Regions from separate parts of the Shewanella sp. LC6 genome, predicted to be linked through region 4. Evidence: predicted binding sites of a transcription regulator. Region 4 holds the regulator's gene; each other region holds the start of a gene.
The links. Region 4 encodes FliA, which starts transcription of late flagellar genes. Its sites were predicted from a motif close to CTAAAGNTNNNNNNNNNNNNGCCGATA; they were not measured.
Positions count from the first base shown of each region.

Region 1: FJD32_RS12620 (VC2046/SO_2500 family protein) is a predicted target of FliA. The motif match lies at 4,707-4,733, and genes of this name have one in related genera.
Region 2: pomA (flagellar motor protein PomA) is a predicted target of FliA. The motif match lies at 2,525-2,551, and genes of this name have one in related genera.
Region 3: FJD32_RS19295 (DUF5610 domain-containing protein) is a predicted target of FliA. The motif match lies at 3,873-3,899, and genes of this name have one in related genera.

Region 1 covers NZ_CP043902.1:2,788,353-2,795,990, forward strand. Annotated here, with positions in the region: gene smrA (DNA endonuclease SmrA) at 1-41, opposite strand, end outside; gene FJD32_RS12600 (hypothetical protein) at 174-749, shown strand; gene FJD32_RS12605 (YchJ family metal-binding protein) at 779-1,273, shown strand; gene FJD32_RS12610 (EAL domain-containing protein) at 1,359-3,542, opposite strand; gene FJD32_RS12615 (DUF406 family protein) at 3,732-4,019, opposite strand; gene FJD32_RS12620 (VC2046/SO_2500 family protein) at 4,184-4,672, opposite strand; tRNA gene FJD32_RS12625 (tRNA-Tyr) at 4,798-4,882, shown strand; tRNA gene FJD32_RS12630 (tRNA-Tyr) at 4,922-5,006, shown strand; tRNA gene FJD32_RS12635 (tRNA-Tyr) at 5,124-5,208, shown strand; gene queE (7-carboxy-7-deazaguanine synthase QueE) at 5,389-6,057, opposite strand; gene queC (7-cyano-7-deazaguanine synthase QueC) at 6,246-6,965, shown strand; gene rrtA (rhombosortase) at 6,962-7,576, shown strand.
Region 2 covers NZ_CP043902.1:3,448,253-3,455,890, reverse strand. Annotated here, with positions in the region: gene dxs (1-deoxy-D-xylulose-5-phosphate synthase) at 1-1,250, opposite strand, end outside; gene ispA ((2E,6E)-farnesyl diphosphate synthase) at 1,272-2,153, opposite strand; gene xseB (exodeoxyribonuclease VII small subunit) at 2,156-2,395, opposite strand; gene pomA (flagellar motor protein PomA) at 2,710-3,477, shown strand; gene FJD32_RS15515 (flagellar motor protein MotB) at 3,481-4,401, shown strand; gene thiI (tRNA uracil 4-sulfurtransferase ThiI) at 4,618-6,072, shown strand; gene FJD32_RS15505 (hypothetical protein) at 6,203-6,436, opposite strand; gene FJD32_RS15500 (transcriptional regulator GcvA) at 6,613-7,524, shown strand; gene FJD32_RS15495 (alpha/beta fold hydrolase) at 7,505-7,638, shown strand, end outside.
Region 3 covers NZ_CP043902.1:4,306,618-4,314,255, reverse strand. Annotated here, with positions in the region: gene FJD32_RS19320 (ABC transporter ATP-binding protein/permease) at 1-910, shown strand, start outside; gene FJD32_RS19315 (hypothetical protein) at 1,021-1,278, shown strand; gene FJD32_RS19310 (hypothetical protein) at 1,302-1,508, opposite strand; gene FJD32_RS19305 (FMN-binding glutamate synthase family protein) at 1,654-3,144, opposite strand; gene FJD32_RS19300 (phosphoglycerate mutase family protein) at 3,156-3,749, opposite strand; gene FJD32_RS19295 (DUF5610 domain-containing protein) at 3,934-4,539, shown strand; gene FJD32_RS19290 (ferredoxin--NADP reductase) at 4,649-5,398, shown strand; gene FJD32_RS19285 (glutathione S-transferase N-terminal domain-containing protein) at 5,470-6,066, shown strand; gene FJD32_RS19280 (hypothetical protein) at 6,073-6,492, opposite strand; gene FJD32_RS19275 (Fe(3+) ABC transporter substrate-binding protein) at 6,708-7,638, shown strand, end outside.
Region 4 covers NZ_CP043902.1:1,574,752-1,582,389, forward strand. Annotated here, with positions in the region: gene flhF (flagellar biosynthesis protein FlhF) at 1-1,323, shown strand, start outside; gene FJD32_RS07110 (MinD/ParA family protein) at 1,328-2,209, shown strand; gene FJD32_RS07115 (RNA polymerase sigma factor FliA) at 2,202-2,915, shown strand; gene cheY (chemotaxis response regulator CheY) at 2,963-3,346, shown strand; gene FJD32_RS07125 (protein phosphatase CheZ) at 3,360-4,097, shown strand; gene FJD32_RS07130 (chemotaxis protein CheA) at 4,113-6,422, shown strand; gene FJD32_RS07135 (chemotaxis response regulator protein-glutamate methylesterase) at 6,443-7,567, shown strand; gene FJD32_RS07140 (membrane anchored protein in chemotaxis locus) at 7,581-7,638, shown strand, end outside.

The DNA of each region.
Region 1 (7,638 bases), 1.2 Mb from region 4:
GCCATTTCTTCAAAAAATAGTGCCGATTCATTATCCAGCATGGCAAGCTCCTCCACTCTTCACACTCAGTGTGCACTTTTACAACAGAAACACACTTTGTAAACATTCACCCCTTTAGTTCAGCGGGCGCCTCCATTATAGTGGCGCCATGAATGCTTGATTAGAATAATGTAATGAGATTTTTGCTGCTAGCCCTGATATGCCTATTGTCGCTGCCGAGTTTTGCGACCCCCTCAAAAGCCAAGACCAGCATGACAACAGATCAATTGATAAATGCGAATTATCCTTTGTTTACTCAAGCATTTAATGAACTTAATCACGACGTCACTGCCGAGATTTATGCTAAAGACGCAAGTTATCTGTCAGAAAGTCAAAGTAAAGAAATTTATTATGGCCGTGATAATATTGTCGCTATTTATCAGCGCTTTTTTGATAAAATCCGAACCAAAAAGGCCCGTATCGATATCGACTTTCGGGTGCTAAACCGCAAATTATCAGGCAACAGCGCGTTCGACACTGGCTATTATTTAGTGCGTTTTTATCCCGCCGAAGAGACTGGCGAACCCGTGAGTGAATTTGCAGGCAAGTTCGTCATTGGCACACAAAAAGACACCCAGCACCGCTGGAATGTCACCCTTGATATGAACAATCGAGCCGAGCCTAGTTTTTATTTGAATGCGAAGCCTGTGCCAAATCTTTACTATGGCCGTCAGTTTCCGCCATTACCTGACAGTAAAAAACCAAAGTAATAATCTTTATTATTGAGCAAGTTACACTCATGACACCAGAAGCCTATTGTCCCTGTTGCAGCCAAAAACCTTATCAGCACTGTTGTGAAACTTTGCACCTTAATGTTGATTCAGGGACTCAAGTGGCCACCAGTCCCGAACAACTAATGCGTTCACGCTACTGCGCATTTGTGTTGAAAAATTTTGATTACATTATTAAAACTCACCATGTAGACTTTCTCGATGGCTTAACCTTCGAACAACTACAGCAAGGCCCACATCCACATTGGTTAGGGCTTGAGGTCTTAGCTGCGAATGAAAAAATCTATCCCGATGGTACTCAACGCGGCAATGTGACCTTCAAAGCTTGGTATAAACTCGCGGGTGAGATTGATGCAATCTATGAACGATCTGAGTTTATATTTGAACAGGGCCGTTGGTACTATACCCAAGGACAACAAATGCAGGCCAAACGCCCTAGGCGCAACGATCCCTGTGTTTGCCAGAGTGGTAAGAAATTTAAACAGTGCTGCTTAACACGATAGTTGTTGATGAAAGTATCGACTCATAAAATAAAGGCAATCAATTGATTGCCTTTATTTTTTCATCACACCAATACGAACATCTGGTTTAGTGGGCGATAAAACTCGATTGTTTCGCGGCCAGCAAAAACTGCGCAAACTCGGGTTCTCGCAGAGCTGGACTGTATAAATATCCCTGTGCCTGATGACACAAACTCTTGGCTAAAAACGCCTCCTGCTCAACGGTTTCTACCCCTTCTGCGGTCAAGGAAATATTGAGCGCACTCGCCATCGCAATAATGGCCGAGACGATTTCTTGGCTTTCGCGGCTAATCGTCAAATCTGAAATAAACGAGCGATCGATTTTTAACTTACTGATAGGAAACTGTTTAAGGTAGCGCATCGAGCTGTAACCCGTCCCAAAATCATCGATAGCCAAGCCTACCCCCAGTTCAGCCAACTCCTGACACAATAAGGTCGCATGGCGAATATCGCCCATGAGTTCCGTCTCTGTAATTTCTAAAATTAAGGTTTTGGGCTTTAAACGATAACGGGTTAAGAGTTGCCATACTTGTTCATACAAATTACCACTAAAAAACTGCCGCGCAGACACGTTAACATGCATGCTAAGATCGGCATTGTGATGCTGCCAAATATTCAATTGCCGACAGGCCGCCTCTAATACCCAACTGCCTATCGCATTGATCATCCCCGATTGCTCGGCAATATCAATAAACGCGCCGGGATATAGCACGCCTCTTTTGGGATGATGCCAACGAATAAGCGCTTCGGCACCGATATAAGTTTGCTGTTCGAGATCCCTTAAGGGCTGGTAATAAAGCTCAAATTGTCGACCGCGAATAGCACTATGCAAATCGCGTTCAATTTGCGCATCTTCCTTAAACGCACTCAGCAATGTACTGTTAAAGACTTGAATTGCTGTGCCCTTTTTCTTCTTCGCATATTGCACTGCAATATCGGCGCAGGTCAGTGGTGCAAATAAATTTGCCACCGACGCAATATCAACCACGGCCAGTGCGGGTTTAGGTTCCACTTGTTCACGGCCAATTAATATCGGCATGGCTAAATGCTGGTATAAGCGGGTGCTGATATAGTCCAGATCATAAACTGCGTTGTCGTCGGTCAGTAATACCGCAAACTCATCACTACCGACACGAGCGATTTCAGTCGCTTTGTTGATGTCTGAAAAATGCTTTAAGCGCCGGCCAATCTCAATCAACAGGCTGTCGCCATTTTCATGACCATAAGTATCGTTAAAACGCTTAAAGGCGACTAAATCGACTAGCAACAGTAGCCCATGTGTTGTTCGCTCGAGCACTCGATTAAAGTGACTGCGATTGTTCAGTCCAGTCAAGCTACAACGCCACGCCAGACGTTCCAACTCCGCTTTGTAGTTATGCTCATCCGTACTTTCTTCACCCGACACTAAAGCGTAATGATTGCCTCTATCGGTGATAAATTGGCTCACAACATATTTCAGCCAATAACGACTACCATCAGCACGATTAAATTGCACTTCACCTTTTGCCAGTTCACCTCTGAAAATTTTTGCTAAGGTCTGCTCAGCTAACGCATTGTGCTGTTTGAAAAAAGTTAAATCACGTAAATTAGTGCCAACGCTCCTGCTCCGAGAAATACCACTAATATCCTGATGGGCTTGGTTAACGTACTCCACTTTTTCAGTGTGCAAGTTAATCAACATAGTCATTTGACGAGATTGTTCTATGGCGCAGCGAAAAAGGCTGAGACGTTCTTCTTTATCGTAAGCATGTTTGGTAGCAAGAGTGAGGGCTAATTGATCGGCCATTTGGCAAGCCAGATGAATTTCACTATCGTGCCAATGGTGTGTGAGCTGCGCGCGCTCAATGCAGAGCACGCCCTCAAGATGGCCATTGATACGGATGCCAACTTCGAGACTAGATAAAATTTGGCGTGGAATAAAATAACTATCGACTAATTCGGTCAACCGCGGGTCAATAAGCGTATTACCAGCATCTATATGTCTGTGATTTTTTAGTTCATTTAAATAACGCGGCACCGTTTGCAGCAGTTTAGGACGGTAGATGTCCTGCAGCGCCATCGCCCCAAACTGGGCGACGAGAGATTGGGTGTTTTGCTCGGCAGAAAAAATCCACACCGACACCAAGGAGACCGCTAAATTCTGACACAGTAGCTCTGTCGCTAACTCTGCCGTCTTAGTGAAATCACCCTGCTGCTTTGCCGTAGAATGGACTAAAGACTCTAATAAGTGTTGATGCTGACGTCGCTTCACTCTGATCCCTACAAAACTTCGTGTTGGGTAAAACGATAATGCTGCGACTAACACACCAAAGATAGGAGTGTTAATGGAGCCGATTTATCATTGTTTTTGTTGACGCAGATTACACGATCTACATTTAAAACAGCAACATCGGCCACACTTTATTACAAATTAACCTCGACTTGTATCACAGGGGTTGCGCTATAGACCATTCTCTAACTGGAAAATCATTTTTTCGACACTGACATCAAATACCAGTTTGAGCGTCACACCCGTTTCACCTCGAGTAACGCTCGCTTGCGTGTGTCGAAAACGTGTCTGGGCACGCTCAACCATCTTTGCCGCCTCATTTTCCGCCTCGCCACCCGTAAACTGCAACTCAAGTACAGTATCTTGTTCATCAATCACTGCGCCTATGTCGACAAAGCTGCCGCAATCGGTACATGTGTCGTTTACTGTGGGGGTTTGTCCTGCAATGATACCTTTCATAGGGTTATCCTCTCTAATGGTCTCATGTTAAAAACTCAACATAAGCGACTCAACATTAATATCACTAACGACTAATTATAGGGAATGATGATGAGAGAGACTCTGGTATTGCTCACGCTTATTACCCGAAATAATACCTTTGATAATAAATAGCCTCAGTAGCACTAAGCACTGGCTAAGCGTGGGATCAAATTACGTTGGATCGCCAGTTGATCGGCAAAGTGCATGATTTCAACTTGAGGAGATGGCAATTGCCCCCGCTGACGCAAGCGAGTTGTAAACTCACAGTTACTTAAGGCTTCGGCCATGGCGATGGGTTCACCACCTCGGATCACTAACGCTTCCGGTCGCAAGGCCTGTTGCAATTGAAATGCTCTTGCCCCTTGCTGCATAAACACGGCGCTATTGTCGATAATATGATTGTCTGAGGATAAATCCGCCACTAACGTTTGTTTTGGTGGTAATTCAAACTGACGTTGTAGTTTTTCGGCAGTATCGAGTTCTTTTTGCCATTGAAACTGCGCCATGTCCCTCGCGTCAGCAGACAATAGCGACAGCAACAGGGCAAACTCACCTCGCCTGTTGTGTTCGATTGCCGCATTTAAGCGGGAGCCAATTTGGGCTTCATTGATTAAAGGAACATCGATTTGCATAAAAAAACATCGCTAAAACAACTCGTTGTCAGTTAATCGACCAGTTGAACAAGAACTTTAGGAAAATTTTCATATTTAGACTTTACATGCCTAAGGTTTCTGACTACTATGGCGGCCGCAATTGAGGAGGGGTTCCCGAGTGGCCAAAGGGATCAGACTGTAAATCTGACGGCTCCGCCTTCGAAGGTTCGAATCCTTCTCCCTCCACCATTTGCACTAACAATTAGTGATGCTATAAAAGATACTCGTGGAGGGGTTCCCGAGTGGCCAAAGGGATCAGACTGTAAATCTGACGGCTCCGCCTTCGAAGGTTCGAATCCTTCTCCCTCCACCACTTTTATCTTCTGTTGTTCGTCAATCGTTAGTCTGCTGTAAACTTGCTTTACCCTTAAATCTGGCCAAGATTTAAGATGATTTTTAAGCGCAACTTAAAAGTCGGAAGAAAATATGTGGAGGGGTTCCCGAGTGGCCAAAGGGATCAGACTGTAAATCTGACGGCTCCGCCTTCGAAGGTTCGAATCCTTCTCCCTCCACCACTTCTTTCTCATCTCACGCTATATACCGCTTTATTCCCTAAGTTTTCTTTCTAGCACTCCACCTTATACAAAATTATTTTTATCGCTTAGTTAAAACTATTGTCTTTAATTCATAGATTTTGCTGATAAATAACGCCCCTTTCGGAGCGTTAAAGAAGAGTGCACAGCACTAAGTGGCGATTAATCGATATTTAAGTACTTATGGGTCTGAATCGATAAACGCCAGTTGCGGGCAATACACACCTTCATGGCTAATTCCGTCGCCCTTGGTTTTTGGCTGATCGGTTGCAAACAAATAGTTTTCGCTGACACATCAATCCCTTTGAGTAACTCATCGAGTTCGTCGATATGATGTTCGGTCGCTATCGGATGCTTTATTTCGTTGGCGCGGGTCAAGGCCTGCGCTAACACCTTATAACCACCTCTCATATTGATCTTGGGCGAGACAGTCACCCAGGTATCAGCATCGCACTTCACCTCAAAGGTGCCGCTGGTCTCGATTTGAGTGGCAAAGCCGGCAGCGTGGAGCGTGAGGGTTAATTCATTCAAATCATACATACAAGGTTCACCACCTGTGATCACCACATGGCGCGCCGTGTATCCCTTAGCGTTGAACGCCTCGATAAGACTCTTCGCCGTATGGTTTGCCCAGCGACCCACGGAGCCATCGACGGTAATCACTTGTTCGGGTGACACCTTATTTTCCTCAAGCAGATCCCAAGTCTGTTTGGTATCACACCAAGCACATCCCACAGGGCAACCCTGTAAACGCACAAAAATGGCGGGCACTCCGGTAAAGACACCTTCACCTTGAATGGTTTCAAAGACTTCGTTGACTGGGTAATTCATGCTTGCGTTCCGTTTTTCTGGGGCGGCAGTTATAGAGGATTTTAGCTGTAGCTGCAAGTTTTTACCGCCTCAGACAGAGTGATACCAAGAGCGATATACCCGTCGCCACGCGCCAGCAAAGAGTTTGCAAGCCCTAGCGCCTGAGTTACACTTACGCCCTATTTTATGTGTCAATTTAAGTGGATCCTATGTCAGCAGCATCAGTTTCAAAGGTGGTAGTGGTTTTCAGTGGCGGACAAGACTCAACGACTTGTCTTATTCAAGCCTTAACACAGTATGATGAAGTCCATGGGATCACCTTCGATTATGGTCAACGTCACCGTGAAGAAATTGACGTGGCCAAATCCCTCGCCAAGCGCTTAAAGATCACTAGCCATAAAGTGATGGATGTGAGCTTACTCAATGAGTTAGCCATTTCAGCCCTCACCCGGGATGCGATCCCCGTATCCCACGAGTTGATGGAAAACGGCCTGCCCAATACCTTTGTGCCTGGGCGTAATATTCTGTTTTTAACCCTAGCGGGGATCTACGCCTACCAATTAGGGGCAGAGGCGATTATTACCGGTGTCTGCGAAACCGATTTTTCGGGTTATCCCGACTGTCGCCACGACTTTGTCCGCGCGATGGAATCGGCACTGGTGCAAGGCATGGATAAAAAACTTAACATCATCACTCCGCTTATGTGGCTCAACAAAGCCCAAACCTGGGCATTAGCCGATAAATATCAGCAGCTCGATTTAGTTCGCCACCATACTCTGACCTGTTATAACGGCATTATTGGCGATGGTTGCGGTGACTGCCCAGCCTGCCATCTTCGTAAACGAGGCTTAGAGGATTATCTGCAAAACAAATCCGCAGTGATGGCCTCGCTCGACAAGGCAACTGAAACGGGTAAACCGCAGGCGTGAGACTGGTGACGTTAACAAAACTCGGCCCCTATTGGCTGGCGCTTATCGTCAGTCTGCTCTGCGCGCTCTTGTATGTTACGGGACTTTTTACCCCGAGCATAGATAACTTGCTCGCCTATCGACGCAGCGATATCAGTGACGGCCAGTGGTGGCGCCTGATCACAGGCAATCTGCTACATACCAATCATTGGCACCTGCTGATGAACCTCGCAGGATTATGGGTAGTGCTGTTTTTGCACCACTTTCATTACCAGCTTAAGGGATTAGCCGCGCTGTTTATCCTACTTTGCCTATTTGAAGGCATTGGCTTGTATCTGGGCTATCCGCAATTATTAGGCTATGTGGGGCTGAGCGGCATGTTACATGGCCTATTTGCCTATGGCGCAGTGCAGGATATTCGCCGCAAAATGTACTCTGGTTATTTGCTGCTGCTCGGGGTGATAGTCAAAGTCGGCCATGAGCAGTTCTATGGCGCCAGTGATGATGTAACCGCAATGATCGGCGCGCGGGTGGCGACCGAGGCGCATTTAGTTGGTTTGATCTGCGGATTAATCTGCGCGCTCTTATTCTTTATGCTCCCACGCACGATGCTAACCAAAGAAAAAGCATAAAGTCTCGATTCTTCTTTGATGATCTAATCCAATAAAAAGCCGCTAAACACATTGTGTTAGCG
Region 2 (7,638 bases), 1.9 Mb from region 4:
GCAAATAGTACGGGTAAACGCTGCAATGCGACGTCGTGGATCAGCTGATCATAGCCGCGTTGCAAGAAAGTCGAATAAATGGCGACCACAGGTTTATAGCCCTCACAGGCAAACCCTGCGCCTAAGGTCACCGCATGTTGCTCGGCAATGGCTGCATCAAAATATTGTTTTGGGAAGCGCTGCGAGAACTCCACCATACCCGACCCTTCACGCATGGCAGGGGTAATGCCTAAGACTTTTTCATCCTGCTCAGCGATATCACATAACCATTTGCCAAACACTTGGGAAAAGGTTGGTAGTCCCGGCTTAGTCGCTGGCTTCTTAAACTGTGATGGGTCAAATTTAGGGACGGCGTGCCAACCGATAGGATCTTTTTCTGCTGGCTCATAACCGCGACCTTTTTTGGTCATAATGTGTAGCACTTGTGGCCCCTTGAGATTGCGCATATTGCGCAGGGTTTCCACTAGGGCATCGACATCGTGGCCATCGATAGGGCCGATATAGTTAAAGCCTAACTCTTCAAACAGTGTGCCAGGAACCACCATGCCTTTGAGGTGTTCTTCGGTGCGCTTGGCCATTTCTTTGATAACAGGCATGCCCTTGAGCACTTTCTTGCTGCTTTCACGAATCGTGGTGTAGAAGCGGCCTGACATCAATTGGGCTAAGTGATTGTTGAGTGCGCCGACATTTTCTGAAATCGACATTTCATTATCGTTTAGCACCATCAGCATATCATTGTGCAAATCACCCGCGTGGTTCATTGCCTCGAACACCATGCCGCCTGTCATGGCACCATCGCCAATCACGGCAACCACTTTACGGCCTGCCTGTTCTTTTTCGGCTGCAACGGCCATGGCTAATGCGGCACTGATGGAGGTGCCTGAGTGGCCTACGCTAAAGGTGTCATATTCACTTTCTTCCCGCCAAGGGAAGGGGTGTAAACCGTTCTTTTGCCTAATGGTGTGCATTCTATCACGGCGACCAGTGAGGATTTTATGGGGATAGGCTTGGTGACCAACATCCCAAATCAAACGGTCAAACGGGGTGTTATAGACATAATGCAGGGCAACAGTCAGCTCGACTGTGCCAAGCCCAGAGGCAAAATGTCCGCTGGACATGCCAACGGACTTAAGAAGGAACTCCCGCAACTCATCGGCCAATTGGGGTAATAGGGCCTGTGGAAGCTGGCGGAGTTCATTAGGTGTGTTGGCCTGTGCCAACACCGGAAACTGAGAAATGTCCAAACTCATAGCGAGATACTTCGTCTCTTTTTATATTCTTCGCTCAATAATATAGCGGGCGAAGTCTGCAATTAACTGGCTATTGTATGGCAATTTAGCCAGCGCTGATAGTGCCTCTTGGATCAGTTGCGCGGCGGTATCTTTTGCGCCTTGCAGTCCAAGTAGTTGCGGAAAAGTACTCTTATTTGACTCGGCATCTGAGCCTTGAGGTTTGCCGAGTTCTTCCGTGGTGGCAATAATGTCCAGAATATCGTCTTGGACTTGGAAGGCAAGTCCTACGGCATGGGCAAATTCCATCATAGTCTGATATTGATCTTTTGGCGCGTTCGCGGCAATCAATGCTAACTCAACGGCGCAGCTGATCAGCGCCCCTGTTTTCATATTATGCAGTTGAGTTAATGCTTTAAGATCAATGTGCTTATCGGTGGAGGCTAAGTCGATGGCTTGACCGCCACACATCCCCCGATAACCAGAGGCTTTTGCCAATGCTCTGACCATAGCGATATGTTGCTCGCTGGTAATCCCTGGCACGGCTTCAGTCACAATCTCAAAAGCTAAGGTTTGTAGTGCATCCCCAGCAAGAATTGCGGTGGCTTCATCGAAAGCGATATGCACTGTGGGTTGACCACGGCGAAGTGCATCATCATCCATAGCGGGTAAATCGTCATGGATTAACGAATAGGCGTGGATGCATTCAATCGCGGCGGCGCAGGCATCGAGTTTTTCAAGTGCTACACCAAACATTTGCCCGACACTGTAAACCAAGAAGGGACGAATGCGTTTTCCCCCTAAAAGGGCGCCATGGGTCATCGCGGCTTTTAACTGAGGAGCTGTATCTTCGAGTGTACTAAAACGTTGTTTTAATTGGTTATCAACTCGTAGTTGATATTCTTTTATTGCATTGACTAACACGCTTATTCGCCCTCAACGGCATAGGGAGAGAGGGGCGCATTTTCATCCTGCTTGAGTAAAATGGCCACTTTTTGCTGAGCTTGTTCAAGTTTTGCCTGGCTGTTACGCACCAGATTGATGCCTCGTTCAAATTGTTTTAACGCATCATCGAGAGAGACATCGCCCTGCTCTAACTCAGCAACGATGCGCTCGAGTTCACCAAGGGATTCTTCAAAACTGAGATTTTCGGGTTTCTTTGCCACGTTAATAATTCCTTTGAAAGAGCGGACACAAGGTATATCAGGGCGGCTCAAGGGTCAAATTCAGTCGATGGATATTTGCTCGATAGCACGCTTTGTTGCTGAATTTTTTTCAGAAAATAGAAATTGCCACTAAACTTGCTTAGAGCTTGTCCGATAAATGACAATAGTAGCATTATGCTTATAATCATCTTAAGACATCATAAAATAAGGCTTGGGTTAAGACCAAAGTGTTAACCGTTGACGGATGACATTTAGTGTTATTTTGCCAATAGAGTCAGTATCATGTCGTTTATACAGAATATTGAGGAGCCGTTGTGGATTTAGCTACAGTTATTGGACTAGTCGGGGGCTTTGGTTTTATCCTTTGGGCCATGATGACCAGCGGCGGCATTGCCATTTTTATCGACGTCCCCTCTGTTTTTATCGTATTCGGTGGTTCCTTCTTCGTCGTGATGATGAAATTCAATTTAAAACAGTTTTTAGGTGCGGTAAAAATCGCAGTAAAAGCCTTTATGTTTAAAATTGATAAACCTGAAGATCTTATCGAACAATCAGTGACGATGGCTGATGCGGCGCGTAAAGGTGGATTTCTTGCTCTTGAAGAAGCACAAATTTCCAACAGTTTTATGCAAAAAGCCGTCGATATGTTAGTGGATGGTCATGACGGTGAGGTGGTGCGTGCCGCGCTTGAAAAAGATATCGCCCTCACCGAAGAGCGCCATCGTAACGGCATTGCCATTTTCCGAGCTTTTGGTGACGTAGGACCCGCGATGGGGATGATTGGTACCCTAGTGGGCTTGGTGGCGATGTTATCCAATATGTCGGACCCGAAATCGATTGGCCCTTCAATGGCGGTTGCGTTGTTAACTACCCTATATGGTGCGGTAGTGGCTAACATGGTGTGTATTCCTATCGCCGATAAATTAAGCCTTAGAATGGGTGAGGAAATGCTAAACCGTAACTTGATTATGGATGCGGTATTGGCGATTCAAGATGGCCAAAACCCTCGAGTAATTGAAGGCTTTTTGAAAAACTATCTTGCTGAAAAACAGCGGAAAATCGATACAACGGACGGAGAGTAGCCCATGGCTAAGTGCAACTGTCCACCGCCCGGAGCACCACTCTGGTTGGCAACATTTGCCGATTTGATGTCCCTCTTGATGTGTTTCTTCGTGTTGCTGCTGTCATTCTCCGAAATGGATGTGATGAAGTTTAAGCAGATTGCAGGTTCGATGAAGTATGCATTTGGGGTGCAAAACAAAGTCGAAGTCAAAGATATTCCTAAGGGGACGTCTGTGATTGCCCTCGAGTTCCGTCCTGGTCGTCCCGATCCCACGCCGATTGAGATCATCAACCAACAAACCAATGAAATGACCGAACCCACGTTGGATTTCCAAGCGGGGGAAGATGATAGTGCGGGTGGGGTACAACAACAGAACGGTTCGCAGCGAGGTGGCGAAGCAACGGCTACAGCCCAAGAAACCGCAGATGCAGTGAAGGCCGAGGCTGCGGCAGCGCAGGATAAGATTAATCAGCAAGTGAAAAAAATGGCGCAGGAGCTCAATAAAGAGATCACCGATGGGGCGATTGAAATTGAGTCACTTGGACAGCAGATTATTATTCGAATCCGTGAAAAAGGTTCATTTGCCTCAGGCTCTGGTTTCCTACAACCGCGATTTAAACCAGTGGTGCGTTCGGTGGGTGAGTTGCTCAAAGATGTGCCGGGAATTATTACCGTATCGGGTTATACCGACGATATGCAGATAAGTGATGAGCTCTATAGCTCAAACTGGGATCTCTCCAGTAAACGTGCTGTAGCTGTGGCTGATGTGTTATTGCAGGTCAAGGGCTTTGATCCTAAACGGATGAAAGTGGTCGGTATGGCCTCAAATAATCCAATTGTTTTAAATGATTCGCCTGAAAATCGCGCGCGAAATCGTCGAGTTGAGATTGCGATTGAACAAGGTAAAGCAAAAGAATCCGAAGAAATTCAAGTAGGTAAATAGCTTTTAATCCAAATAAGTTATTTGATAAAAACGCCGTGACTTGCTCACGGCTTTTTTATTTGGGCTTTTTTGACTATAAGTTCAACTGTGCGTAAGCGCACGCCACGAGCAGCCCTAGTGTGGAAACAGGTGCGCCAATCGCCGTGAGTTTGTTATAATCCGGCGATTATTCTTTTAACCAATTTTGCTGTTGCCAAAATTGCCCGCGGAAATCCCATGAAGTTTATTGTAAAGCTGTACCCAGAAATCATGATGAAGAGTAAGCCTGTGCGCATGCGCTTCACTAAAATGCTTGAAACCAACATCCGTAACGTGCTCAAAAAAGTTGATGAAGATGCTAAAGTGCAACGTCAATGGGACCGTATTTGGGTAAAGGTGCCAAATGATAAACCTGAATTAGCTCAGGCCTTTGGTGAGCGTTTAGCTTGTATCCCTGGGATCGCCCACGTAGTGCAAGTGGATGAATACAGCTTTACGTCAGTTGATGATATCTACCAGCAAGTATTACCCGTTTATCGCGACCAAATTGCCGGCAAAACCTTCTGTGTACGTGTCAAGCGCACTGGTAATCACGATTTTAACTCTATTGAAGTAGAGCGTTATGTCGGTGGTGGTTTAAACCAGTTTACCGATGCGATTGGCGTGCGCTTAAAGAACCCCGAAGTCACTGTTAACCTCGAAATCGAGGGCGATAAACTGTATATGGTGACTAAGCGTATCGAAGGCTTAGGCGGTTTCCCAATGGCAACGCAGGAAGATGTGTTGTCGTTAATTTCGGGCGGTTTTGACTCGGGCGTATCGAGTTATCAATTTATTAAGAAGGGCGCTCGTACCCATTACTGTTTCTTCAACCTAGGCGGCGCGCAGCACGAGATTGGCGTTAAGCAGGTTGCTTACCATTTGTGGAAAACCTATGGTGAATCCCACAAGGTGAAGTTTGTGTCCGTGCCGTTTGAGCCTGTGGTGGCCGAGATTTTAGAGAAAATCGACAATGGTCAAATGGGCGTGGTGCTCAAGCGTATGATGATGCGCACCGCGGCACGTATTGCTGAGCGTATGGGCATTCAGGCGATTGTAACAGGTGAAAGCTTGGGTCAAGTGTCGAGCCAAACCTTAACCAACTTAAACGTGATTGATCGTTGCACCGATATGTTGATTTTGCGTCCGCTGATCACTATGGATAAGCAAGATATTATCAATGAATGCCGCCGTATCGGCACCGAAGATTTTGCTAAGTCTATGCCGGAATATTGCGGTGTGATTTCACAAAAGCCGACTGTTAAAGCGGTACTGGCTAAGGTGGAAGCGGAAGAGACGAAATTCTCTGAGGATTTGATTGACCGTATCATAGAGCAAGCCGTGGCTATTGATATCCGGGAGATAGCAGAACAAATGAATACCCGTATCACTGAAACTGAGACCGTTGTTGCTATCGACACCAATGAAGTGGTGATTGATATTCGCGCCCCAGAGGAAGAAGAGAATAAACCGCTGGAGATTGAAGGCGTGGAAATCAAGCGCATTCCTTTCTTCAAATTAGCGACTCAGTTTGCCGATCTCGATAAGCAAAAGACTTACCTGCTGTACTGTGAGCGTGGCGTGATGAGTAAATTACAGGCACTTTACCTGATTGAGCAAGGTTATCACAATGTTAAGGTTTACCGCCCTTAAGCGATAACCAGCAAAGTGTATGCAAGGTCAAGCCTCGGGTTTGACCTTGATATGCAGCAATCTACGGGATTATGAATACAAAAAAGCCGCATTGGAATGCGGCTTTTATGTTATTGCGAAGCAGTGCAATTTACTCGGTTTTGACCACTTGCTGTGCTGGTAACACCTCATCGGCAATCAATAAGGTGGGATCTTGCAGCGCTTCTTGGTGCATTTTTTCCATCGTTGCCGTCAGTTCGGCATTGATACTTGTTTGTAAATCACTGGTGTCGATAATAATTTCAGCATTGATAACATTAGCGTAGACATTGGCACTGAGTGCGCTGACTAACACTAACGCAAAAGCAGATTTTAAATTGAACATAGTCGCCTCCGGGCTGACAAAGTATTGCTGTCAGACATTCCCATCACCCGTTCGAGATTGTCCAACTCATGTGTTTCGTTGGCGCAAAATTTAATCAAAAATGCTGGCCTTTACAAACGATTAAATGTAACAATACGGATTAGAAAAACTAATTAAAAATTGAGATAGAGATCACTATGTCAAGACGCTTACCACCACTGAATGCGGTTAAAGCATTTGAGGCCGCCGCACGGCATTTGAGCTTTACTCGAGCGGCTGAAGAATTGTTTGTGACTCAGGCTGCGGTGAGTCATCAAATTAAAGCGCTGGAAGATTTTCTCGGATTAAAATTATTTCGCCGAAAAAATCGTTCACTGCTGCTAACCGAGGAAGGCCAGAGTTATTTTCTCGATATTAAGGACATCTTTATTCAATTGGCAGATGCGACCGATAGGCTGCTCGCACGTAGTGCTATTGGTTCGTTGACCGTGAGCATGTCGCCAAGCTTTGCGATTCAGTGGCTGGTGCCGCGTCTGTCCAAGTTTAGTGAAAAGAATCCTGATATTGACGTACGGATCAAGGCGGTGGACACAGAGGCCAGTTCCTTAACTGACGATGTTGATGTCGCGATCTATTATGGTTTAGGCAATTGGCCTGGGCTGCGGGCCGATAAACTTCGCAATGAAGTGCTTATTCCGGTGTGTTCACCCATGCTGTTAAATGGCCCTAAGCCGCTGTCAAAGCCGGAAGATTTAAAACACCACACATTGCTACACGATATGAGTCGCCACGATTGGCAGGCGTGGTTTAGACAATGCGGTATTACCGATATCAATGTGAACCAAGGTCCAATTTTCAGTCATTCTTCCCTCGTCTTGCAGGCGGCAGCTCATGGTCAAGGTGTGGCGTTAGGTTATAGCGTGTTGGCTCGGCCCGATATTAAGGCGGGACGACTGGTATGCCCATTCCAAGAAGTGCTAGTGAGCAAAGATGCTTACTACCTCGTTTGCCAACAGAATCATGCCGAGCTGGGTAAAGTGGTCGCGTTTCGTGAGTGGATGTTAGATATGTTTGCCGAGGAGTCACGCAGTGAGTTGTTGCCCGGATAATCCCTCGGTAAATGTTGCACTGAGTGCCCATGTGTTAGAAGGTGAACCCTCAGAGATCTTGATTTTATTTGCCCATGGCGCGGGAGCGAATCGAGACTCAGACTTTATGTGCCA
Region 3 (7,638 bases), 2.3 Mb from region 4:
TGTGCTGATCAATGCTTTTATGATGCAGCTCTTTATGCCGCTAAACTTCTTGGGATTTGTCTACCGTGAAATCCGTGGCGCTTTAGCCAATATCGAGCGGATGTTCAGTTTGCTGGATAAACACCCTAGTATTATAGATAAACCTGATGCATTAGATTTTCACCCTTCCCGTGGCGAGCTCAGTTTTGAGCAGGTCAGTTTTAACTATGATGACAGACCCATACTGCGTAATGTTAGTTTTAAAGTTGCAGCGGGTAAAAAGGTCGCTGTGGTTGGGGATAGCGGTGCGGGAAAATCCACATTAATCAAACTATTGTTCCGCTTTTACGATGTAGAGCAAGGACGTATTTTGATTGATGGACACGACATTCGCCAGTTAACACAAGATGCGCTTCGCAGAGCGATTGCGATAGTGCCACAAGATACAGTGTTATTTAATGATTCTTTAGTTGAGAACATTCGTTATGGTCGCCCTGATGCGAGTGATGACGAAGTGCGCGATGCTATTAAACTCGCTCATTTAGAAGATTTTATTGCTTCACTTTCACAGGGTTGGGATACCAAAGTGGGTGAGCGGGGATTAAAACTTTCAGGTGGCGAGAAACAACGAGTTGCGATTGCTCGCGCGATCTTAAAAGGATCGCCAGTGTTAGTATTTGATGAGGCGACTTCATCCCTCGATAGTCGCTCCGAGCAGGCTATTTTAACGGCCCTTCGCGAGGTGGCCAAAGGACACACCAGCTTAGTGGTTGCACATCGATTATCGACTATTGTTGATGCTGATCAGATTGTTGTTTTAAGCAAAGGCGAAATTGTTGAGCAGGGACATCATACAGCATTATTAGCCCAGGACGGCCTTTACGCTAAGTTGTGGCGGATACAAAATGAACAACAACAGCTCTTGGTGTAATTATCAAAAGCGTTTGCTGTAAGTCTAATAGCGTTGCGACAATTCAGTTTTTATTCAGCTAAGGCTCTCTATACTCGAATCCAAGCAAATAATCATAAGAGGTGCTTGGCATGGAAAATATGGCATTAAGAGTCAATATTGAAGGCAGAGAAGAGAAAGTCAGCACAGACTGGTTTGCGATTATGGCAACGCTTCAAAAGCGCGGTGTAGATTATGATTCGCTACAACGAATTCATGCTGAGCTCAATGCAGGTCTGAAAGTGACAACAAGACGGTTAACGCTGGCCAAACTGAATCTAGATATGGGACTGGCTGGGATTATTCGTGGAACGAATGAATATAACGCTGATATTCATGGTGTTTGTTAAGCAGAATAATAGGATATATAAAATTATATCCCCTTGGGTTTTCCAGCCTTCCAACCTTCACACAGCAGATTGAATTTATTGGTCGAGTCGTCAATTCGTTTCAGACGAATGACTTGACCTTCACGAAAACACAACAGCTCGCCTTCGATCTCTGTTAAGCGATTACAGCTCTTACAGCTTGTGCTGGCAGTTTTGCTGTCAGACATTTGGCTTACAAAGCTAGATTTCACAGTGTTTCCTTAACAATAAATATGAAATGGTTTAATTCAATGCGTGTATCACGGATTTTACTCCTTTTGTGATACACATTCAAATTAGTTATTGCTGAATTAACTTTAGATGAAAGTCGTATGTTATGCGCTGGAAATTTATTAATTATTGATTGATATGGGAATAATATTTATCCAGTGAAACCGACAAGCCACTTTCAAGTACAATCCGCACATGGGAAGGTTTGAGCTGCCTTGGTTCTGTTACCCCACATGCATGGGCTATTAGCGCCAAGTCGTGGTGTAGATTATGGTTATAATTGGCAACTCGGTTAGATTTATCTTTTGGATCAAGTCCTTGCTGAAGTTTTTTATTGTGTGTGGTAATTCCAGTGGGACAAGTGTCCTTGTTGCATTGCAATGCTTGAATACAGCCTAAGGCGAACATATTCCCACGGGCTGAGGCGATAAAGTCGGCGCCTAAGGCGAGTGCCCAAGCAACCCGTGAAGGGACGATGAGTTTACCAGAGGCGATCACTTTGATACGTTTACGCAGTCCACGTTGAATCAATATATTGACCAAAATAGGTAGACTTTCTTTTAGCGGTAGGCCAACACAATCCATTAAAGGTTGCGGCGCGGCACCTGTTCCACCATCGGCGCTATCTAAGGTGAAAAAGTCTGGAGCAGATGCTTCTCCACGACGTTCAATTTCATCGCAAAAATCTTCAAGCCATGTTATGTCGCCGAGTACGGCTTTTATTCCTGTGGGTTTACCCGTTACTTCGCGCACTCTGGCAATCATATCCAGAATATCGCCAACATTTTTAAACTCGATATGACCGTTGGGACTGATGGAATCTTGTCCCTGTGGAATACCGCGAATATGGGCGATTTCCTCTGTCACTTTTACGCCAGGTAGGATGCCACCTTTACCGGGTTTTGCACCTTGACTCATTTTGATTTCAAACATTTTGACTTGAGGGTGCGCTGCAATTGTTTTGAGTTTGTTATCGTCTAAATGGCCGTGCTCGTTACGAACGCCATATTTGGCGGTGCCGATTTGAAAGACTAAATCACAGCCGCCCTTTAAATGATAAGGGCTTAAACCGCCTTCACCTGTATTTAACCAACAACCTGCCTGCGCCGCACCATGGGATAAGGCGGTGATAGCGGGGCGGGACAGAGCGCCAAAGCTCATGGCAGAGATGTGGCAAATGGTATTTGTGGTGTAAGGTTCGCGGCAATCGGCGCCAATAGTTAGCGGATGAATGGGTGTAATGTCCTCATCTTGGGTCGGAAAGGCGGTATTCATAAACATAATCGTACCTGTCGTGTCCAAGGGCCGGGTCGAGCCAAATGCTATCGTTCTATCGACATTTTTAGCCGCTCTATATACCCAGCTTCGTTCTGCGCGGTTAAAGGGGAGTTCTTCCCTGTCCTGGGCAAAAAAGTATTGTCTGAAAAATTCACCTTGTTTCTCAAATAAATATCTAAAACGACCAATCACAGGATAGTTATGGCGTACTGCCTGTTTGGTTTGCAATTTGTCAGCAAAGTACATGTAGACAATGGCTAGAGCGCCAAAACCGATAATGATTAAAAACAGCCCAGATAAGAGATCTAGTCCCCACATAAACCAATTCAATTCGTGCATCTTGTTATCCTCTATTCATTGCCGTAGCGGGTGGAGATCAAGCTGGCAGCTTGTCCATCATTAATAGAAAGTAAAAACAACTGGCTGTAATCATCTTCACTGATGTTGGGAATGTCTGGTCCACCGAGAGCCTTGATGATAAGTGGCACGGTGTTGGAGTGCCCTGCAATTAAGCTGTTACCTTTAACCGCATGTACTTGTTCAACAATATGTTGGATATGGGTTTCGAGAGGTTTTTTTGCCTCGAGCACAGTAATCGGTAAATGCCGTTCCGTTGAAATCGGTAATAAGGTTTGCTGAGTTCTTTGATATTGAGTCGCAATCAGCTGTGAAATGGGGGTACGTTTTAAGGCGCTGATAAGCGCCTGAGCACGTATATTGCCACTGGCTGAAAGGGGAGGATCGCCTGCGGGCTCATCAGCTTTTTCTGCATGTCTTACGATAATGATTAATCGATTATCGGCAATAGCTTGATTGATCGGACTAAGTCCAATGCTGGCGAAGAATAGCAGACTTATCAGTAATGATTGTATTAGCGTTCCTGAATTGAAACCGATTCTTCGATTATGCCGCAAAAAACCATGTACATACTGGGCGATTGCCATGCCTTATATCCTTATTTTATGGGCGTGTGCAAGAGTGGGGTTAGGATGGTATTGAATAAACAAACCTATTCTCTATTTGTATCATCGCATTAAGTATGAATGGTACTGCAATTTATAAAATTGCTAAAGTTGCTCAAATTTTGGTCGATAATTAAGTCTCCCCCAAGTTGAGTGGACTAGCATCATGGAAATCAATAACCCTGCACAGGTACAGAGCACTTCTTCGACCCACAGTAAATATGCTGAAAACGCGGCAAATAGTGATAAGACGAAAAATGTGGATGCCACCTCTAAACAGACGGCGCAGCAAACTAGTAAGCAGTTAATGAATCAAGCAATTCTATCGGCGCAGGAAGATGTAAGCCTAAAGTCGGGTGATCAATCTATGACCTTGCTTTATCGCGCAGCAATCGAAGCGATAAACAAAGAGTTAGCTCCTTCTATGGGCGAGAACGCGATTCAAACCGCCTATGATAACGGTGTCGATACGTCCCCCGAGGCCACTGCCGATCGTATTGTGAGTTTCGCGACGCAATTTTTTAGTGTTCATCAGCAGCAAAATTCGAATATGAGTTTTGACGAACAGCTCGACAGCTTTATGACCATCATTGGTGGCGCTATCGATAATGGCTTTAAAGAGGCGAGGGATATTTTATCTGGTCTTAAAGTGTTGCAGGGCGATATTGCCGATGGTGTGGATAAAACCTATGGGCTCGTTCAAGAAGGATTACAGGCCTTTAGGGACAGTTTTAATAAAAAATCAAATGAGACTCAAGCGACTAACACTTAATTTAATCCTGCATATCTTAACTCTTAAGCCCCTTACAATAAGGGGTTTTTGTTGTGTGAATAACCGTCTATGCTAGGAGCCTATTTAACGTTTTGCTTGAGGGCGAGTTATGTGGACTAGGGGACGCGTTATTGAACGTATTGATTGGAACGACAAGTTATTTTCACTGCGGATAGCGGTCGAGTTAGCTCCCTTTATTCCCGGTCAATTTATTAAACTCAGTCAACTGCAAGATGATAAGCGTATCGCTAGAGCTTATTCCCTTGTTAATTCTCCCGATAAACCCTATGCCGAGATTTTGGCTGTTGCTGTAGAGGATGGCCAGTTATCCCCACAATTACAGAATCTTACCATCGGTGATGAAATAGAAATCACTCCAACGGCAACGGGTTTTATGACCTTAGATGAGATCCCAAAGGGAGAATTACAAGGTCGGCATTTATGGTTTTTAGCCACAGGTACGGCCATCGGGCCATTCTTATCCATGCTGGATACCGCCGAACCTTGGCAGCGTTTTGAGAAAATTGTGCTTGTCTATGGTGTGCGCGAAGCTAAAGATTTAGCCTACCTCGATAAACTAAAGGCTTATTCGATGCAATATCCAGATCAGTTTATCCTGTGTTTAACTGTGACCCGTGAAAAGCTTGATGACGCATTGCAATGTCGTATCCCCGATGGCTTAGTCTCGGGTGAAATCGAGCGGAAAGTCGGATTAACCTTAAGTGCTGCGGATTCCCAGGTGATGATTTGCGGTAATCCTGGGATGATTAGCGGCGCCCAAGCGGCATTGCTTGATAAGGGGCTCTCGAAAAATTTACGCCGTGCTCCTGGGCAAATTACCGTAGAAAAATATTGGTAATAATGAGAGTGTTTAGCATCCGTTACCAACGTATTCGTTGCTTTATAGTTGTCGTTTAGAAGGATTTTTTGATGAAGTTGCTCTGCTCCCTTGCGTCACCCTATGCTCGCTGTGTTCGTAGCTTAATCCGTTATTTAGGGATTAAAGATATTGAAGAAGTTCTCGTTAATCCAATGGAAAATACGGCACAGTTGCTTGATGTTAATCCGTTAGGTCAGATTCCTTGCCTGATCACGAATGATGGCGTGCCTATTTTCGATAGCGAAGTGATTATGCGTTATCTGGACGCAGAATTAGGTTCACAGGAAATGTTTGGCGGTCAACCTTATAACTGGGTATTGCAGTGCCAGTACTCGATGATCAAGGGATTAATTGATAGCGCGGTGAAGTTGCGCCAAGAGCAAATGCGTGAAGATGAGGGGGTGAGATCAGCTTTTTGGACATCACGTTTTGAGCAGGCTCTGCTGCGTGGGTTGATGCAGATGGAGCATCAGAGCGTGATTACTCAAGCAACCATACAAGCACCACAGTTAGCGTTAATCTGTTTGTTGGATTATATGGATTTCAGACACCCTGAACTCGATTGGCGTAAAGTTGCTCCAGCGACTGCGATCTGGTTTAGCGAAATGCGTGATTTACCTGCGTTTGTAGATACTCGCCCACAATAAATATTGTCAATGGTCGGTTAAGCGCCGGCCTTTAGGCTTATCTCGGCGATTATGTTCACCAAATGCGCCGAAGAGCTCTTTAGTCATGCCGTAGTCAACTCGGCGATCGTTACCAGCTTGGCGCCTATCGTCATAGTGTTTATAGTGGCACTGACATTGGCTTTGGGTGCAGCCTTTGATTGGAATTTCAGGCGCTTCTTTTGACAGGAAGCGTTTTCCTTTAATTGCATCGACCTGTTTGCAGCAATTTGCTTCATTTTCAATACTCACGCAGTGGAAGGCATTCAATATCGTCGTTCCGTGCTTTGCTCGTTTTGCCAAACTCGTGGTTTTGGCAAACGACTTGTGCTGCTTTTGACTATTTTGGTAGGTCATAAATATCACTAGTCCAAGAATAGTAATGAAGAGTAGTAGCATGCTAAACATAATACCTCCCAACTATTTTTAAAAATTAAGATTCAGTTTAGTTTGGTTTGAGATAATTTGCCTTTTTATATCTTAAATTCATTAAAAACAAAAAGTTATACTAACTATTGCTCTCCTCAAGTCGATCAATTACTCTTGCGAAACTGATAACTATTATCATTTTTAATCTAAGAACGACTCACGTTTGACGTCATCATTTTGAGGAGAAATCGCGAATGAAATGGGTAACTTGTGCCGCTTTAATTGGGTTAATATCGGTTGCACAGTCTGCACATGCGGATGAAAAATTAACGGTTTATTCCTATCGTCAAGCATTTTTGGTTGAGCCCATCTTGAAGCGCTTTACTGAAGAAACAGGCATTGGCGTGAATGTGGTGTTTGCCAAAGACGGGATTGCCGAACGTATCGCCCGTGAAGGTCGCTTATCGCCCGCCGATCTAGTGTTAACTTCAGATTTTTCTCGTTTGGTCGAATTAGTCGAAAAAGATCTGACTTCTCCCGTGAAAAGTGAGCAGCTCAATAGCAATATTCCTGCGCAATACCGCGATCCGGATGGGCAATGGTATGCCTTGACGATGCGTGTTCGTAACCTCTATACGGCAAAAGATCGCTTAGGCCCACAAGCGATTAGTTATGAAGAACTCGCCGATCCTAAATACAAAGGTAAGATTTGTACTCGCAGCGGTAAGCATCCTTACAACATCGCCTTGGTGGCTTCGATGATTGCTCATCACGGTGAGGCGGACACGAAAACGTGGCTACAGGGCGTGAAAACTAACTTAGCCCGCAAGCCTCAAGGTAACGATCGCGGACAGGTTCAAGCGGTAAAAGAAGGCCTATGTGATATCGCGATTGGTAACAGCTACTACTATGGCAATATGCTGCAAGATCCGGAGCAAAAGAGCTGGGCTGAAGCCGTGGTGATTAATTTCCCGAATCAGGCTGACCGCGGTGCCCATGTCAATGTTTCAGGTATGGTGCTTACTCGCCACGCGCCGAATAAAGACAATGCTATCAAGTTGATGGAATTCCTCTCTGGCGATGTGGCGCAAAAAGCCTATGCCGAAGTGAATATGGAATATCCAGTAAAAGCCGATGTTGCACCTTCAACCTTAGTGGCCTCTTGGGGCGAGTTTAAATCTGATA
Region 4 (7,638 bases):
GACACGCTCGGCTCCGATGCGGTGATTATGTCCAATAAAAAGGTGAACGGCGGTATTGAGATTGTCGCTGCCGTTGACTACGACGAGCCAAAAGCGAAAGCGCCTGCTGCGACTCCGACCTTTATGGATGTGAGTGATGACTTAGTTTCGCTCGGTGCCAAAGCGCCTATCCGCGCTGAAACTAAGCTAAAACCCTCGGCGCCAGCGGACTCACTCCAAGCCTTGCTTGAGAAGCAACAAAATCGTTTAAACCAACAACTCACGCATCAACAACAAGATGCAGAGCTTCCTGCATGGGCTAAAGGATTACAAGCTACCGCAGCTGCGCCTAAAGCTGAGCGCCGTGATATGGGCAATCCCTTCGATAAAAAGTCACAGAGTTCGCAAAAGCAAAATGCCGATCTTGAAGCCATGCGCGACGAGTTATCATCCTTACGTAATTTGTTGACCCATCAGGTTTCAGCATTGATGACTGAGCATAAAAAGCGTATCGACCCTGTCGGTGCCATGCTGGAGTCAAAGTTGTTGGAGGCCGAGTTTTCACCAGCGGTGGCAAACAAATTAGCTGCGCTGAGCCAACACTATACTCCTGCAGAATTAGTTCGTGCACTGCCGCAAAGTCTTGCGAATATGCTTGATAATCAAGGTGATGATATTGTTAAGCAAGGCGGTGTTGTGGCATTAGTTGGTCCCACTGGAGTGGGGAAAACCACTTCCTTGGCTAAACTGGCCGCACGCTTTGCTGCTCACCATGGTGCTGACCAAGTGGCATTGATTACCACAGATCATTATCGTATTGGCGCCTATGAGCAATTGGCCACCTATGGCAAAATCATGGGCTGCCCAGTCAAACAAGCCCATGACCTTGCTGAACTAGAGCAAATTCTGTATCAGTTTAGAAATCGCAAGCTAGTATTGATAGATACCGCGGGTATGGGCCAACGAGATATGCGGCTTTACCAGCAACTTGATAATTTAACTGCAAATAGCAGAATACCTATCCGCAGTTATCTGGTACTGTCTGCCACAGGACAGCGCCGCGTGCTGCAAGATGCTGTAAATCACTTTAAACGCATTCCCTTATCTGGTGTTGTACTCACCAAACTTGATGAATCTGTGTCTTTAGCGGGCGCATTAAGTGTGTTGATCCAAAGTGGATTGCCATTAAGTTATGTTACGGATGGGCAGCGAGTGCCCGAAGATATGAAAGTTGCTGATACTTTGATGCTCGCTGAGCAAGCATTAGCGGCCTTAGAAAACACAGAACAACAATCGTTACCAGACACAGCGTGGTCAGATAATATGACCTGTGCATTTGAGTAGAGTTATGACCCTGGATCAAGCAAGTGGTTTACGTATGATGAATCAACCCTATAACGAAAAAGTGAAAGTAATCGCGGTTACGGGTGGTAAAGGTGGTGTGGGTAAAACCAGCGTATCCATCAATACTGCCGTAGCATTAGCCGAGAAGGGCAAGCGTGTCTTAGTGCTTGATGCTGACCTTGGCTTAGCAAACGTCGATGTCATGTTAGGGATCCGTGCTGAACGTAACCTTTCCCATGTATTGTCTGGCGATGCTGAGTTAGATGACATTATTGTCCGGGGGCCTAAAGGTATTGGGATTGTGCCAGCCACATCGGGTACTCAGGGCATGGTAGAGCTAAGTCCTGCGCAACATGCTGGCTTAATTCGTGCTTTCAGTGAGATGCGCACCCAGTTTGATATCCTCATCGTGGATACTGCCGCGGGGATTTCTGACATGGTACTCAGTTTCTCCCGTGCGTCACAGGATGTGTTGGTTGTTGTTTGTGACGAACCAACGTCTATTACTGACGCCTATGCATTAATCAAAATCCTCAGCCGTGAACACGGCGTCTTCCGCTTTAAAATTGTTGCAAATATGGTGCGTAGTTTACGCGAAGGTATGGAATTGTTTGCTAAACTCAGTAAAGTGACCGACAGATTCTTGGACGTGGCACTTGAATTAGTTGCGACCATTCCATTTGATGAAAATTTGCGTAAATCGGTTCGCAAGCAAAAGTTAGTGGTTGAAGCTTATCCTAAGTCTCCCGCTGCAATTGCTTACCAAGGCCTAGCGAATAAAATTATGAGCTGGCCAGTACCACAGCAACCTGGTGGGCATTTGGAGTTTTTCGTTGAGCGCTTAGTTCAACGACCAGATTTTCAAGAGGAAAAAACGAGTGAATAAAGCCGCAGCGTATACTTGTTTAGACAATAAAACGTCAATCGTTGAACAGTATGCACCGTTGGTTAAAAGAATTGCACATCACTTGCTCGCCAGATTACCTGCCTCTGTGCAGTTAGATGACCTGCTACAGGCGGGGATGATGGGATTATTAGAAGCATCATCTAAGTTTGATGGCGGTAAAGGTGCAAAGTTTGAAACCTTCGCCGGCATAAGGATCCGTGGCGCCATGTTGGATGAAATCCGCCGTGGCGATTGGGTTCCTCGTTCTGTCCACCGAAATAATCGTCGAGTTGCCCAAGCTATTGATGAATTAGAGCAAGTGCTAGGTCGTGATGCGCGCGACACAGAAATTGCAGAAAAACTTGATATGACGCTCGATGAGTACCATCATATTCTTAACGATGTTTCTGTTGGTAAAATCATAGGGATAGAAGACTTAGGCGTATCACAGGATATACTCACTACAAGCGATGATATTAGCGATGGTACGTTTGAGGTCTTGGCAGAAACCCAGTTTCATTCTGCACTTGTTGAGGCGATAAAATTATTGCCCGAAAGGGACGCGCTAGTGCTATCGTTATACTACGATGAAGCATTGAATTTAAAAGAGATTGGCGCCATTCTTGAGGTAAGCGAATCGCGTGTTAGCCAGATATTAAGTCAGGCAATGTTGCGACTCAAAGGCAAACTCAAGCATTGGACATAAGTATAATTATTAATTGAGCACTGAATGTCAGCTCACCGGAGGAAACCTTGGACAAGAATATGAAGATTCTCATCGTTGATGACTTTTCGACAATGAGACGTATCATCAAGAACTTGTTGCGAGACTTGGGCTTTAACAACACCCAGGAAGCGGACGATGGCTCAACCGCCTTGCCAATGTTGCAAAAAGGCGATTTTGATTTTGTCGTTACAGACTGGAATATGCCAGGCATGCAGGGTATCGATTTACTTAAAGCCATTAGGGCCGATGACTCCTTGAAGCATTTACCGGTATTAATGGTCACTGCCGAGGCAAAACGTGAACAAATTATTGCTGCAGCACAAGCGGGTGTGAATGGGTATGTGGTAAAGCCTTTTACCGCAGCAACATTGAAAGAGAAGCTAGATAAAATATTTGAACGACTCGCTTAAGCAGGGATGAGCTATGAAGTCACATACATCAGGGCTCATCACGCTCGAGCATGCTCAGCGTTTAGTCGAACTGTTAAGCGCGAATGAACAAAATCAAGCTGATGATTTATTAAGAGAACTGGCAGCTCCTCTTCAGAGGGAACTTTTTGATGAGGTGGGCAAACTCACTCGCCAATTGCATAGCGCTCTTATGGATTTCCAAATCGATAATCGGTTAGTTGAGTTAGCCAATACAGAAATACCCGATGCTAAGGAACGGCTAAGTTATGTCATTGACATGACTGAACAAGCTGCAAATAAGACTATGGATGCTGTTGAGGAGTGCTTGCCGTTAGCGAATGCATTAACCGCGAACATCCAACAAGTGATGCCATCGTGGGACAAATTAATGCGTCGTGAAATTGCCCTCAGTGATTTTAAGGTGCTTTGCCATAACGTTCAGCATTTGATGTCGCGAAGTGAATTGGACTCAAACCGATTACGCGAATTGCTCAACCAAATATTGATGGCGCAGGATTTTCAAGACCTGACTGGACAAATGATCCGCAGGGTAATCGATCTAGTGATGGAAGTTGAAAGTAATCTGGTGTCTATGCTGACGGTGTTTGGTGAGCAGCCAATGATTGAGAGTCAGATTACTCAGAAAAATAATATTGAAGCTGAAGGGCCGATAATGAATGCCGAGCTTCGTCAAGATGTAGTAACAGGTCAAGACGAAGTGGATGATCTGCTATCGAGTCTGGGTTTCTAACTGGGAGTCAATTTGATGGCCTTTGATGTAGATGAAGAGATACTCCAGGACTTTTTAATCGAGGCGGGGGAAATATTAGAGTTGCTTCAAGAGCAGCTTGTTGCCCTTGAGAATAATCCTGATGATACTGACTTGCTAAATGCCATTTTTAGGGGGTTTCACACCGTAAAGGGCGGCGCAGGTTTCCTAAGTTTGACTCCCATGGTTGATGTCTGCCATGAGGCAGAAAACACATTCGATTTATTGCGTACTGGCAAGCGCAGTGTCACAGCAGAATTAATGGATATTATTCTTCAGGCTGTTGATGCGATTAACACCATGTTTGCTCAAACCCAGCAGGGAGAGCAACAAGATCCTGCTGATGCTGCATTACTTGCAAAGTTAAAGTTACTTAGTTCTGGTGAGCCTCTGCCGTCAGAATTAGGACAAACTGCGTCAGAGCCTCAATCTATTGCTGAGCCCGAACCCGAGTCCGTTATTGAAACTGTTGTTGACGTTGTCGCAGTTGAAGAGATGCCTGTTGAGGCTGTGAGTTCTTCAAACTCAAGTATTGATGAGATTAATGAAGCGGAGTTTGAGGCTTTGCTTGATGCACTGCACGGTAGTGGAAAAGGTCCCGGTGTGACTAACACTACTAATGCTGATGTTGTGGCAGCACCCACTGCGTCAACTCCCTCTGTATCAAATACAGCCAAGCCTAAAGTACAACAAGCTACCAGCTCGGGTGATGATATCACTGACGATGAGTTTGAAGCCCTGCTTGATGAGCTTCATGGTTCAGGAAAATTTAATGGCAAAGTAGATACACCTATATCACCTCAGCCTAAGGTTGAAACTGTTGCTGTGCCAGTGTCAACACCAACACCAACTGCTGTTGCTGTCGATTCAGACGAAATTACTGACGATGAATTTGAGCGTTTACTCGACGAACTTCATGGAAAAGGTGGGGCACCAGCCAAAGCTGTTGCAAAAGTGGAATCTGCGAAACCGACTCCCACTCCTGCCACATCTGCTGCGGCTCCTGCTGTGCCTAAAGCCAGTGTTACTCCGGTAACCCCTCCAGCGGTTAAACCTCAGGCCGAAGTTGCGCTCGCCGAGAAGGCTCCTGTTAAAGCTGCCGCTGCCGCATCAGCAAATGTTCCTCAAGGTGAAACGACCGTTCGCGTAGATACTGCACGACTCGACCAAATCATGAATATGGTGGGAGAGCTAGTATTAGTACGTAACCGTTTGGTGAGTTTGGGCATTAGTCGTGATGACGAAGAGATGTCTAAGGCACTCGCGAATCTAGATTTAGTGACTGCTGACTTGCAAGGCGCGGTCATGAAAACCCGTATGCAGCCTATCAAAAAGGTTTTTGGCCGTTTCCCTCGCGTTGTTCGTGATTTAGCCCGTACGCTCAATAAAGAAATTGATTTAGTGTTGGTCGGTGAAGAAACTGACCTTGATAAAAACTTGGTTGAGGCGCTGGCGGATCCTTTAGTGCACTTGGTTCGTAACTCGGTCGACCATGGTATTGAAATGCCAAATGACCGTGAAGCCTCTGGTAAACCCAGGACGGGGACGATTACTCTATCGGCAAGCCAAGAGGGTGACCATATTCTGCTAAAAATCGAAGATGATGGCGCAGGTATGGATCCCGAAAAGTTAAAACAAATTGCCATTAAACGTGGCGTGCTGGATGAAGATTCCGCTGCGCGTATGACGGACAATGAAGCTTATAACTTGATCTTTGCCCCAGGCTTTTCGACCAAGGTCGAGATTTCAGATATCTCTGGTCGTGGAGTGGGGATGGACGTGGTTAAAACCCGTATCACCCAACTCAACGGTACTGTGCATATTGACTCGATGAAAGGCAAAGGCACCATACTTGAGATTAAAGTGCCGTTAACCTTGGCAATTATGCCAACACTTATGGTCGATGTGGCTAAACAAGTTTTTGCTCTACCATTATCAAGTGTTAATGAGATTTTTCATCTCGATCTTACCAAAACCAACATTGTTGACGGGCAGCTCACTGTCATCGTTCGCAACAAGGCCGTGCCGCTCTTCTATCTAGAGCATTGGTTGCATCGAAATAAAACTACCTTCAAACATGGTGACAAGAAACATGGTCATGTTGTGATAGTGCAGTTAGGTATGATGCAGATCGGTTTTGTTGTGGATGCACTGATTGGCCAAGAAGAGGTGGTGATTAAGCCACTGGGAGCCTTGTTGCACGGTACGCCAGGTATGGCTGGGGCAACGATTACATCCGATGGTGGTATTGCGCTTATCTTGGATGTTCCTGGGCTATTAAAGCATTATGCGAAAAATAAAAGTTAGTTCCCAAGTTAAGGAATGGAATGGCCATTAAAGTATTAGTCGTTGATGACTCAAGCTTTTTTAGACGACGTGTTAGTGAAATAGTCAATCAAGATCCTGAACTGGAAGTGATCGCGACGGCTGCTAACGGGGCTGAAGCGGTGAAGATGGCTGCTGAGCTTAATCCCCAAGTAATCACTATGGACATTGAAATGCCTGTCATGGACGGTATCACCGCCGTCCGTGAAATCATGGCAAAGTGTCCAACCCCGATTCTGATGTTTTCATCATTAACCCATGATGGCGCTAAGGCTACCTTAGACGCCCTAGATGCGGGTGCGTTAGATTTTTTACCTAAACGTTTTGAAGATATCGCGACCAATAAAGATGAAGCGATTTTGTTATTGCAGCAAAGAGTCAAGGCTCTTGGTCGTCGTCGAATTTTCCGTCCAGTGGCGCGTCCTAGCGTTACCCCAATTACCCCAAGACCAAGCACGGGCTCGGTATTAGGGAATGTGGCCACACCTGTTCAAAGTGCACCTGCGCCAGTGCGTACGTCACCAGTATCGTCTATTCGTGCTAGTGGTAAGCAATACAAATTATTGTTAATCGGTACGTCGACGGGGGGGCCTGTCGCCTTACAGAAAATTTTGACTCAGTTTCCCGCAAATTATCCGCATCCTATTTTGCTGATCCAACACATGCCAGCCGCTTTTACCCCAGCATTTGCAAATCGTTTAAATGGTTTATGTAAAATCGAGGTAAAAGAAGCGGCAAATGGCGATATTTTGCGTCCAGGTTGTGCGTATCTAGCGCCAGGTGGAATGCAGATGATGGTAGAGCGTACAGGCGTCACAGGCCGAATAAAAGTGCTCGCCGGTAGTGCTGAAATGAATTATAAGCCTTGTGTCGATATCACTTTTGCTTCAGCCTCAAAAGCCTACGGTGGAGATGTGCTTGCTGTAGTGTTAACTGGAATGGGAGCTGACGGCCGAGAAGGAGCACGCATGCTCAAAGCTGCCGGTGCGACCATTTGGGCGCAGGATGAAGCGAGTTGCGTCGTTTATGGCATGCCTCAAGCAGTGGCCAGTGCGGGAATTGCCACTCAATCCATTTCACTGGAGCACATGGCTGAATCGATTTTAAAAGAGTCTGCACGTGGCTAGTAGCAAGTCACAGATAAGCACAAATATTGTGCTTATTATGGTGCTAATGATGATGACGATCGTTTGTCTTG